Regions from separate parts of the Corallincola holothuriorum genome, predicted to be linked through region 1. Evidence: predicted binding sites of a transcription regulator. Region 1 holds the regulator's gene; each other region holds the start of a gene.
The links. Region 1 encodes LexA, which represses DNA repair genes until DNA is damaged. Its sites were predicted from a motif close to TACTGTATNNNNATACAGTA; they were not measured.
Positions count from the first base shown of each region.

Region 1 (3,288 bases):
TTGGGTGAATGAGATATCGAGCATTAACTGAGATACTAGCGCGCCACCAAGAATACCTAGCGCCATGGAAAAAACGGTAAGCAACGGCAGCATGATTAACAGCGCGATAAAGCGGGGGAGCACCAAAAATTCGATGGGTCTAAGACCCATGGTTGTGAGTGCGTCGATCTCTTCATTCACCTGCATGCTGCCCAACTGCGCGGCGTAACTCGCGCCTGTGCGGCCCGCCATAATAATCGCTGTCATCATCGCGCCCATTTCACGTGCCATACCCAGCGCAACAAGAGAGGCGACGAAGATAGATGCGCCGAACTGTTGTAACTGCACGGCGCCAACGAAGGCTAAGATCATGCCGATCAGGATGCTGATTAAGGCGACAATGCCAAAGGCAGCGGGACCAGCGTCATGCATACAGTCGTACACGTCCTTGGCACGTATCTCGGCTTTGCCGACGCAGAGTTTGCCAACGGCGCTGATCAGCGCGCCGATGAAACTGAAACTGACTAAGATATTTTCCCAGCTCGCCAAGACCGAGTTACCTATGCGCTCAGCAAAGGTCGGCTGGTAAGTTGTTTGGTTTGGTCTATTGGCCGCATTAGATTGTGACTCTGCCAGCGCCAGAAGCTGCTGTGCGCCTTGAGGTAGGCGGCTGACATCTACATGCAGTCGATGCGCTTTTGCATATTCACTTACACGGCGAATAAGCACCACCAGCGCACTGTTCCAGCGGCCAATGTCGGCGTCGACGAATATGAGCGTTTCATCTGGAGTGACTTTTGATTTTAGGGCTTGTAGTAGATCGTCAACCCGATGATCGCCACGGCGTAATACCCAGTCACCTGTCAACTCTAACAGCCAGCCAGTACCGTCATCAGTTCGCCTGATGTTCAGCTCATGCACGTCACTTTCACCTTGAAAAGCCCTACGTAATGTCCTTGAGTCTGCCGCAGATCCACTATTTCTGCAAAATTCAAAGCGAATCAAGTTATTAATGTCACATAAAACAGTGATCAAAAAAACAGCAGTGATACTTGTCATGAATAAATACCTGTATATACTCACAGTATACTGTATGCAATCACAGGTATCTTTATGCGCCCATTAACACCACGGCAAGCTGAAATTCTTGCGTTGATTAAAGACAATATTGAAGCGACAGGCATGCCGCCAACTCGTGCGGAAATTGCACGCCGATTGGGATTTAAGTCTGCTAATGCCGCGGAAGAGCACCTCAAAGCACTGGCCAAAAAAGGTTTAATAGAGATCTTGGCGGGAACATCACGGGGTATTCGCGTGATCCCACAGGCGGATGATGAAGCGGCTGCAAACGATGATGGCTTACCTCTGATTGGTCAAGTGGCTGCCGGTACGCCTATCTTGGCGCAAGAACATGTTGAGGCGCATTACAAAGTCGATCCAGCCATGTTTCGGCCATCTGCAGACTTCTTACTGCGAGTACACGGTGACAGTATGAAGGATATTGGGATCCTCGAAGGCGACCTGCTGGCAGTGCACAAGACTGCGACGGCGCAGAATGGGCAGGTGGTAGTCGCTCGGGTGGGTGATGATGAGGTGACAGTTAAGCGTTTTGAAAAAAATGGCAAAGATGTGCTGTTGCATGCTGAAAATGAAGCCTACAGCCCGATTAAAGTCGATCTGGGTGTAGAGAACCTGGCCATTGAAGGGTTGGCTGTTGGTATCATTCGTAATGGAGAGTGGTTATGAACCCATTTGAGACAATGAATTTGCATACTCGCCAAATGACTGGCTCATTGGTAGCTGCACCGCAGCCAAAGCTAACGGGCAACCGCCGCCCGCAAAATAAGTGGCAATCGCGAGCGCAGATTGTGCCGGTTGAAGGCCAGCAATCAGCACTGTTAGAGACAATCAAACGTAGTCAACAAGCCAATAAATGGGTTGTATTGGTGGCTGCCCCTGATAAGCAGGTGACGCGTTGGTTGGTGGAAAATGGTGTGTGCGCCGAGCGACTGTTGCAAGTCCACCCCAAAGATGAGCAAGGTGTGATGTGTGCCGTGACTCAAGGCTTAGGCTCTACCACTTGTGGCTTGGTTATCGGCTGGACTGATCTACTTTCCGAAGCGCAGTGGCAGGCACTAACGGCCGAAGCAGCATGTTATGAAACGAATAGTGTGTTGTTTCATCGACAACATAATCATTGCCGGACGGCACGAGCATGGCCGTCAGCAACATCATCAAGTGAGATGATCGCCAGTGTGTTGGTCCATTGATCCCCCACAGTTTCAATGTACTTTCCGAAGCCGCCGCAAGGCGGCTTTTTTTGTACCTTTGAAAAACCTCCTAACACATTAGCTGCTAACTCTAGTTGCACAGACTTAATCACTCGTCAGGCTAAATATCACCATTTGGATGTGATTTAACCCGCAAACAGTTGGGCAGTTTGCTAACTTGCTCAAGTTTTTTGATTAATTTTTAGACGTATCGCTAATCGTGAACGATTCTTAATCAAGGCCTGATAGCTGCGACCGCGCCTATAAAAATTTAAATATGCGGTCTGTAGTGGCTACTGGGGTTTTGGGGTAAGCGCCTGTCGAACAGGTGTTTTTTGTAAGTGCGAGGAGAAGCCTCTTGATACGGATAGCCACACGCGTCGCGGCGGGGGCTGGCGCCCTATTGCCGTCATTTATCTCCGCCGAGGAGATGCCGCTAAATATGACTCAGGGTGTGACAGCCATTAGTCAGGACGTCTACCAGCTCCACATGACCATCTTCTACATCTGCTGCGTCATTGGCGTGCTTGTCTTCGGTGTGATGTTTTGGTCAATCATTCATCATCGCAAGTCCAAGGGAGTGAAACCGGCGCAGTTTCATGAAAGTACCAAGGTCGAGATCCTTTGGACTGCACTACCACTGCTTATTTTGGTTGGGATGGCGGTGCCAGCAACGCAAGTGTTGATCAATATGGAAGATACCACGGAAGCGGATGTCACCATTTTGGTGACGGGCTCGCAATGGAAGTGGCACTACAAGTATCTGGATGATGACGTTGAGTTCTATAGCCTGTTGGCGACACCCCGTGCCGAGATCGAAAACAAACTCGCCAAAACTGAAAACTATCTACTTGAGGTGGACCGCCCCCTAGTCCTGCCTATCGGTAAGAAAGTGCGTTTCTTAATGACTTCCGACGACGTTATTCACAGTTGGTGGGTGCCCGCTTTTGCGGTGAAAAAAGACGCTAATCCAGGTTTCATTAATGAAGCGTGGACCAGAATTGACGAAGCCGGCACATACCGAGGGCAGTGCGCGGAA
Region 1 covers NZ_QPID01000003.1:386,775-390,062, forward strand. Annotated here, with positions in the region: gene DU002_RS07285 (MlaE family ABC transporter permease) at 1-900, opposite strand, end outside; gene lexA (transcriptional repressor LexA) at 1,093-1,725, shown strand; gene DU002_RS07295 (hypothetical protein) at 1,722-2,249, shown strand; gene coxB (cytochrome c oxidase subunit II) at 2,653-3,288, shown strand, end outside.

Region 2 (3,288 bases), on a different contig from region 1:
GCGCTCATTGTTTTTCAGGGTTTGGCGGCGCACATATTCGGCAGGGACACAGTCAGCGTAACTGCGGCTGATCTCTATGTAGTAGCCATGTACCCGATTAAAGCCAACTTTTAGGGTTGGGATCCCGGTGCGCTCTTTCTCTCTTGCTTCGAGTTCTTCCAGGTAATGGCCAGCATTCTTAGCCAATGTTCGCCATTCGTCGAGTTCTGCATTGTAACCAGTGGCTATGACGCCGCCGTCTCTGATGAGTACAGGCGGTTGCTCGACGATCGCCTGTACCAACAGGTTATGTAACTCAGGTTGCGGTTGGCACTTTGCCAGCAATGCGGCCAATTTTACACAGCCTAATGGCGCCAGTAATTCATGCAGCTCGGGTAACAGGGCCAGGGTTGCTCGCAGCCGGGTGAAATCTCTTGGACGAGCAGTATGCAGTGCTACTCGTGCCAGCGCCCGTTCGATATCACTGACCCCTTTCAATAGCGACTGTAATTCGTCAATCACCATGCTTTCCAGCAGAGTTGCGATCGCTTCTTGCCGACCATTAATCAGTGCGCGGTCTCGCAGTGGGCGATGTAGCCAGCGCTTTAACATACGGCTCCCCATCGCTGTTGCCGTACCATCAAGAATTGTGGCGAGCGTGTTTTCGATCCCACCAGCGAGATTCTGTGTTAATTCCAAATTTCGCCGTGTGGCGGCGTCCAAAATGACTGCGTCATCATGTTGTTCAACTTGTATCGCATCGATATGAGGCAAAGCTGTACGTTGTGTATCTTTGACGTACTGCAGCAGGCCGCCAGCAGCACAAAGCGCTTGTGGCATAGATTCTACGCCAAACCCTTGTAAATCTTGGGTGCCGAACTGCTGGCACAACTGACTATGTGCTGTGGCAAGTTCAAACTCCCATTCTGGACGCCGGCGCTGGCCTTTGACACTATCAAGCCAGTGGGGATTAAACTGTTCGGGGTGCAATAGTTCTGCTGGCTGTGTTCTCTGTATCTCTGCCAGTAATGCTTCTTCAGTGGTCAGTTCGCATACTAGAAATCGGCCACTGCTGAGATCTAAAGTGGCGTATCCGAACGTTTCTGCGTGTTTACTAGAGCCGTAGCAGACGGCAGCGAGAAGATTATCTTGGCGCTCCTCCAATAAAGCTTCATCGGTGACCGTGCCTGGTGTAACAATGCGTACTACTTTGCGTTCAACAGGCCCTTTACTGGTTGCCGGGTCGCCAATCTGCTCGCAAATAGCGACAGACTCGCCGAGCTGTACCATACGAGCAAGATACCCTTCTACTGCATGGTAAGGCACGCCAGCCATAGGTATAGGATCTCCGGCTGAACGGCCGCGATGAGTCAATGAGATATCTAGCAGCTCACTGGCACGTTTGGCATCGTCGAAAAACAGTTCATAAAAATCCCCCATACGGTAAAAAAGCAGGATATCGGGTTGTTCAGCTTTTAAACGCAGGTATTGCTGCATCATAGGAGTATGCTGGGAAAGTACGGCGTCAGAAAGCTGCTTGCTGGTCATGAACTGTCGATGTCTCTGTTGGCTTATGCGAGTGGCGACGCAGGGGTCATTTTCATGGGCAATAGAATACGTGATCCTGATTACAACCGAAACCGTTAACAACAGTCAAAGGCCTGTATAACTGCGTATGATTCTATTCAAATAACTCATTGTATAGGTCTGAGACTATCTTTGATTAGATTGCTAACAATTTGAAAATAAAGCACTAAAAAAATTATTTTGTACAGGACTTGATACTGTATGCTCATACAGTATACTTGCCAGTAATTGTCAGGGGCCGGCTGGCTCAATTGGAGAAAATAATGGATAACAACAAGTCTAAAGCGCTATCCGCAGCACTGTCACAAATTGAACGTCAATTTGGTAAAGGTTCAATTATGCGACTGGGTGACTCCCAGGCATTGGATATTGAATCAGTCTCTACTGGTTCGCTTAGTTTGGATATCGCTTTGGGCATTGGTGGCTTGCCAATGGGCCGTATTGTTGAGATCTATGGTCCGGAGTCTAGTGGTAAAACGACACTGACTTTGGAAGTGATTGCGCAAGCACAAAAGGCTGGCAAGACCTGCGCTTTTGTCGACGCAGAACATGCTCTTGATCCTGTTTATGCCGGCAAGCTCGGTGTGAATGTTGATGAGTTGCTTGTGTCACAGCCTGACACCGGCGAGCAAGCTCTGGAGATCTGTGACATGTTAGTGCGCTCTGGCGCTGTTGATGTGGTGATTGTTGACTCAGTGGCAGCATTAACGCCGAAAGCGGAGATTGAAGGAGATATGGGTGACACCCATGTTGGCTTGCAAGCACGTTTGATGTCTCAGGCTCTGCGTAAACTGACAGGTAACATTAAGCGCTCTAACACTCTATGTATTTTCATCAACCAGATCAGAATGAAGATCGGTGTTATGTTCGGTAACCCTGAGACGACGACGGGTGGTAATGCACTGAAGTTTTACTCTTCGGTTCGCTTGGACATTCGTCGCACGGGTGCAGTGAAAGATGGCGACGAAGTTGTCGGTAATGAAACTCGCGTAAAGGTCGTGAAGAATAAGGTGGCTCCTCCGTTTAAGCAGGCAGAATTTCAAATCATGTACGGGGAAGGCGTATCTAAAGTGGGTGAGCTGATTGATCTGGGTGTACAACACAAACTGATCGAAAAAGCGGGTGCCTGGTATAGTTATAACGGCGACAAAGTGGGTCAGGGTAAAGCGAATGCGCTGCGTTATTTCAAGGAAAATACCGAGGTAGCGCAGACGATAGAGGCGAAACTTCGCGATATGCTGTTGCTTAAGCCGAAAGCTGCTCAAGAAGAGGAGCAATTAGCTGAGATTGGAGAGGAACTCTGAGTTCAGAGAATGACACTTTAAACGCCGCCATGCGCTTGCTTGCGCGGCGTGATCACTCCCACCAAGAGTTGGCGAATAAGCTTCGCCAACGGCGCTTTTCTTCTTCTGACATCGCCACCGTCCTAGACAAGTGTGCAGAGCACGGTTGGCTCGATGAACCTCGCTTTTGCGATAGTTACATTCGTCGCCGCAGTCAGCAAGGGTATGGGCCGCAGCGGATCAGAGCAGAGTTAATTCAACGGGGTATTGATAAGACGTTGATTTCTGATGCACTAAAGCAGTGTTCTGTTGATTGGCAACTCGTCCTTAGTGATTGTATTCAGCGTCGCTTTGACAGCCTATCAGCGCAAAGAGAAGAGCGTGCGAAACAGCTCCGTTTTTTGCTTTACCGTGGATTTAATCATGACTTGATCCAACA
Region 2 covers NZ_QPID01000002.1:524,753-528,040, forward strand. Annotated here, with positions in the region: gene mutS (DNA mismatch repair protein MutS) at 1-1,527, opposite strand, end outside; gene recA (recombinase RecA) at 1,830-2,870, shown strand; gene DU002_RS05265 (regulatory protein RecX) at 2,900-3,288, shown strand, end outside.
Region 2: recA (recombinase RecA) is a predicted target of LexA. The motif match lies at 1,762-1,781, and genes of this name have one in related genera.

Region 3 (3,288 bases), on a different contig from region 1:
CGTTCTCCAACAAAAACCTGTACATTTCATTGCTAACAAAGGTGGGGTCGTTGAAACCCTTTTCAAGCGTAGGGTGAAATTTTTTTTCACTTTCTTACAGAAACAAAAAAAAACAACAGCAAAACAGTTTGTTAACAAGGTTTATTGATTAAGCTTCAAACATAAAAAAAGCCGCCCATGCGACTTTTTTTTCAGAAATTTAAGGTTTATCGCCGATTAAGCTTCTGTATCGATGCCGCTGGCCGGCGCTTTAGCAACCATCACCATGGCTGGACGTAACAGGCGTCCATTTAGCTCATAACCTTTTTGCATCACCAGCATCACGGTATTTGGCGCATGGTCAGGGCTCTCTTGCATTGACATCGCCTGATGCTGTTCAGGATTGAAAGTCTGACCCACAGGGTCTAGCTGGACAACGCCATGCTTAGCAACAGCATCCATCAACCCTTTCATGGTCAACTCGACACCTTCAATCATCGGCTTGATGGCATCGTTTTCGGCATCAGCGAGCTGTAAGCCTCTTTCCAGGTTGTCGATGACGCTTAACATGTCGCCAGCAAATTTCTCAAGAGCAAACTTACGGGCTTTCTCGCTGTCTTGCGCGGCGCGACGGCGCGCATTGTCCGCTTCTGCCATCGCTCGCAATACAGATTCTTGCTGTTCTTCTACCTTAGCGTTAGACGCAGCCAAAGCAGCTTCCAACTCAGCTATACGCTCTTCAGCACTCAGCAATTGACCTTCCTCTACTTCTACTTCAGCAGCGGGTTCAACTTGCTCAATCGTCTGCTCAACCACTTCTTGATCTGACGGGGTGTTCTTATCGCTCATAAAATCTCCAGAAAAGCCGTTTCATACCCTCGGCTTGAGGCTGCTGACTATTATGGGGATTGATCGCTTTGTTTCAAGGCAAGACTTGCTGCTAATCGGCGCCCAAGTATACTGAGCAGGTACTTACCGAGGCTGTAGCCAAATGAAAAAGCCGTTTCAAACCGTTGGATTAATAGGTAAACCCCACCATGAAGGGGCGAACCAGACACTTCTGCAATTGCATAAATTTCTCACTCAACGTGGCTTGAATGTCGTCGTAGAAGAGCGTGTTGCAACGGAATTGGCGATAACCGATGTCGACGCTGTCGATCTGGTTCAGTTAGGCGAGCGCTGCGATTTGGCCATTGTTGTCGGTGGTGACGGTAATATGCTTGGCGCCGCACGAGTGTTATCGCGTTTTGATGTGGGTGTTGTTGGCGTTAACCGTGGCAACCTGGGCTTTCTAACCGATCTCAGTCCTGACGAATACGAACAACCCCTGACCGAAATTCTCAGCGGTGACTATCAACTCGAACAACGCTACCTATTGGAAGCCGAGGTGTATCGCCACGGCCGCCTAAAAAGTAGTAACACCGCAGTGAATGAGGCGGTACTCCACCCCGGTAAGATCGCCCACATGATCGATTTTGAGGTGCTGATCAATGACCATTTTGTCTTCCAACAGCGCTCTGATGGCCTAATTATCTCCACCCCAACGGGTTCAACCGCCTATTCGTTATCCGGCGGAGGTCCAATCATGATGCCATCACTGGATGCCTTGGTATTAACGCCGATGTTTCCCCACACACTTTCGGCACGCCCCATCGTTGTCGATGGTGATAGTGTTATTACGCTGCGGGTTTCAGACGGCAATGAGGACAATCTGCAGGTCAGCTGTGATGGCCACGTGACGCTATCAGTGATGCCTGGAGACGAAATAAAACTGCGTAAACACAAAGCGCCGCTGACCCTGCTTCACCCCAACTGCTATGACTACTATGAAGTGCTACGTACCAAATTGGGCTGGAGTAGCAGCCTGTTTTAACAGCAACAAACGCACACCTTTCATACAAAAAGTTTGCAAACCACCCAAAGTACTGTATACATATACACATACTGTATGTGTATACATGTTTTGAGGTTTCTATGCTGCAGCAACTTACTATCAACAATTTCGCCATTGTCAGCCATACCGACGTTGAACTTAAGTCAGGTATGACAACCATCACAGGTGAAACCGGAGCGGGTAAATCTATCGCCATTGACGCGCTGGGATTATGCCTAGGGGATAGAGCGGATGCCTCAGCCGTTAGACCTGGTGCAAAAAAGAGTGATATCTCGGCACGCTTTGGGTTGACTAAGAACGCGGCAGTACATGAATGGCTGGAACAACATGATCTAGACGCCGATGACAACGAATGCATCATTCGTCGCGTCATCAGCGCAGAAGGCCGCTCTCGTAGCTACATAAATGGTCAGCCGGTGCCGCTACAGCAGCTGAAACAACTCGCTCCTATGCTAGTAAGCATCCACGGCCAGCATGCCCACCAAACCTTGCTAAAAAGCGACCAACAAAGGTTGCTTCTGGATAGATTTGCTGGCCATCACAGTAAATTGGATACCGTGGCAGCGAGTTATCAACTGTGGAAAAAATTAGGTAAGCAGATCCATACGTTGCAGGAATCACAGCTACAACGTGAATCAAGACGCCAGCTTCTGCAGTACCAGGTCGATGAATTGGATCAGTTTGCGCTCGAAGAGGGTGAGTACGAGCAGATCGAACAGGATCATAAACGCCTGTTTAATGGCCAGAGTTTACTTGATGGCGCCAACAACGCAGCCCATCTGTTAAGCGAAGATGAACAGGTCAACGCCTGCCAATTAGTCAGGCAAGTTCTCAATCAAGTCATTGAACTCAGTGAAACAGATCAAAAATTAGCGCCGGTAGTGAGTCTACTAAACGACGCGCAAATACAATTGGAGGAAGCAAGTCATGAACTTAATGCCTACAGTGAAAGCATCGAACTGGACCCGTCGCAACTGCAACAACTGGACGAACGCTTGTCGGCCGCGCTGCAGTTGGCACGCAAGCACCAAGTCAACCCCAACCACCTCCCGCAACAGCATAAAGAGTTAGTTGAAGAGCTTGCCGAGCTAACTGGCGCTGATGACCAATTAGAAGCGCTCCAACAGGAGCAGCAGATCGCCTGGCAAGAGTATTGTGATGAGAGTGACGTATTGCATCAACTTCGCTTAACTGCTGCAGCACAGCTGTCGGAGCAAGTGACACTGGCCATACGGGAACTAAACATGCCCAAAGGATTGTTTAGTGTCGAATGTGTCTCTTTGAAAAACGACAAAGCAGCGGTTCATGGTAGAGATGAGATCCAATTTCTAGTCAGTACTAACCCTGGTCAACAACCACAACCTTTATCAAAAGTCGCCTCTGGCGGTGAACTGTCAAGAATAAGCTTAGCGCTG
Region 3 covers NZ_QPID01000008.1:49,977-53,264, reverse strand. Annotated here, with positions in the region: gene grpE (nucleotide exchange factor GrpE) at 217-828, opposite strand; gene nadK (NAD(+) kinase) at 971-1,852, shown strand; gene recN (DNA repair protein RecN) at 1,954-3,288, shown strand, end outside.
Region 3: recN (DNA repair protein RecN) is a predicted target of LexA. The motif match lies at 1,922-1,941, and genes of this name have one in related genera.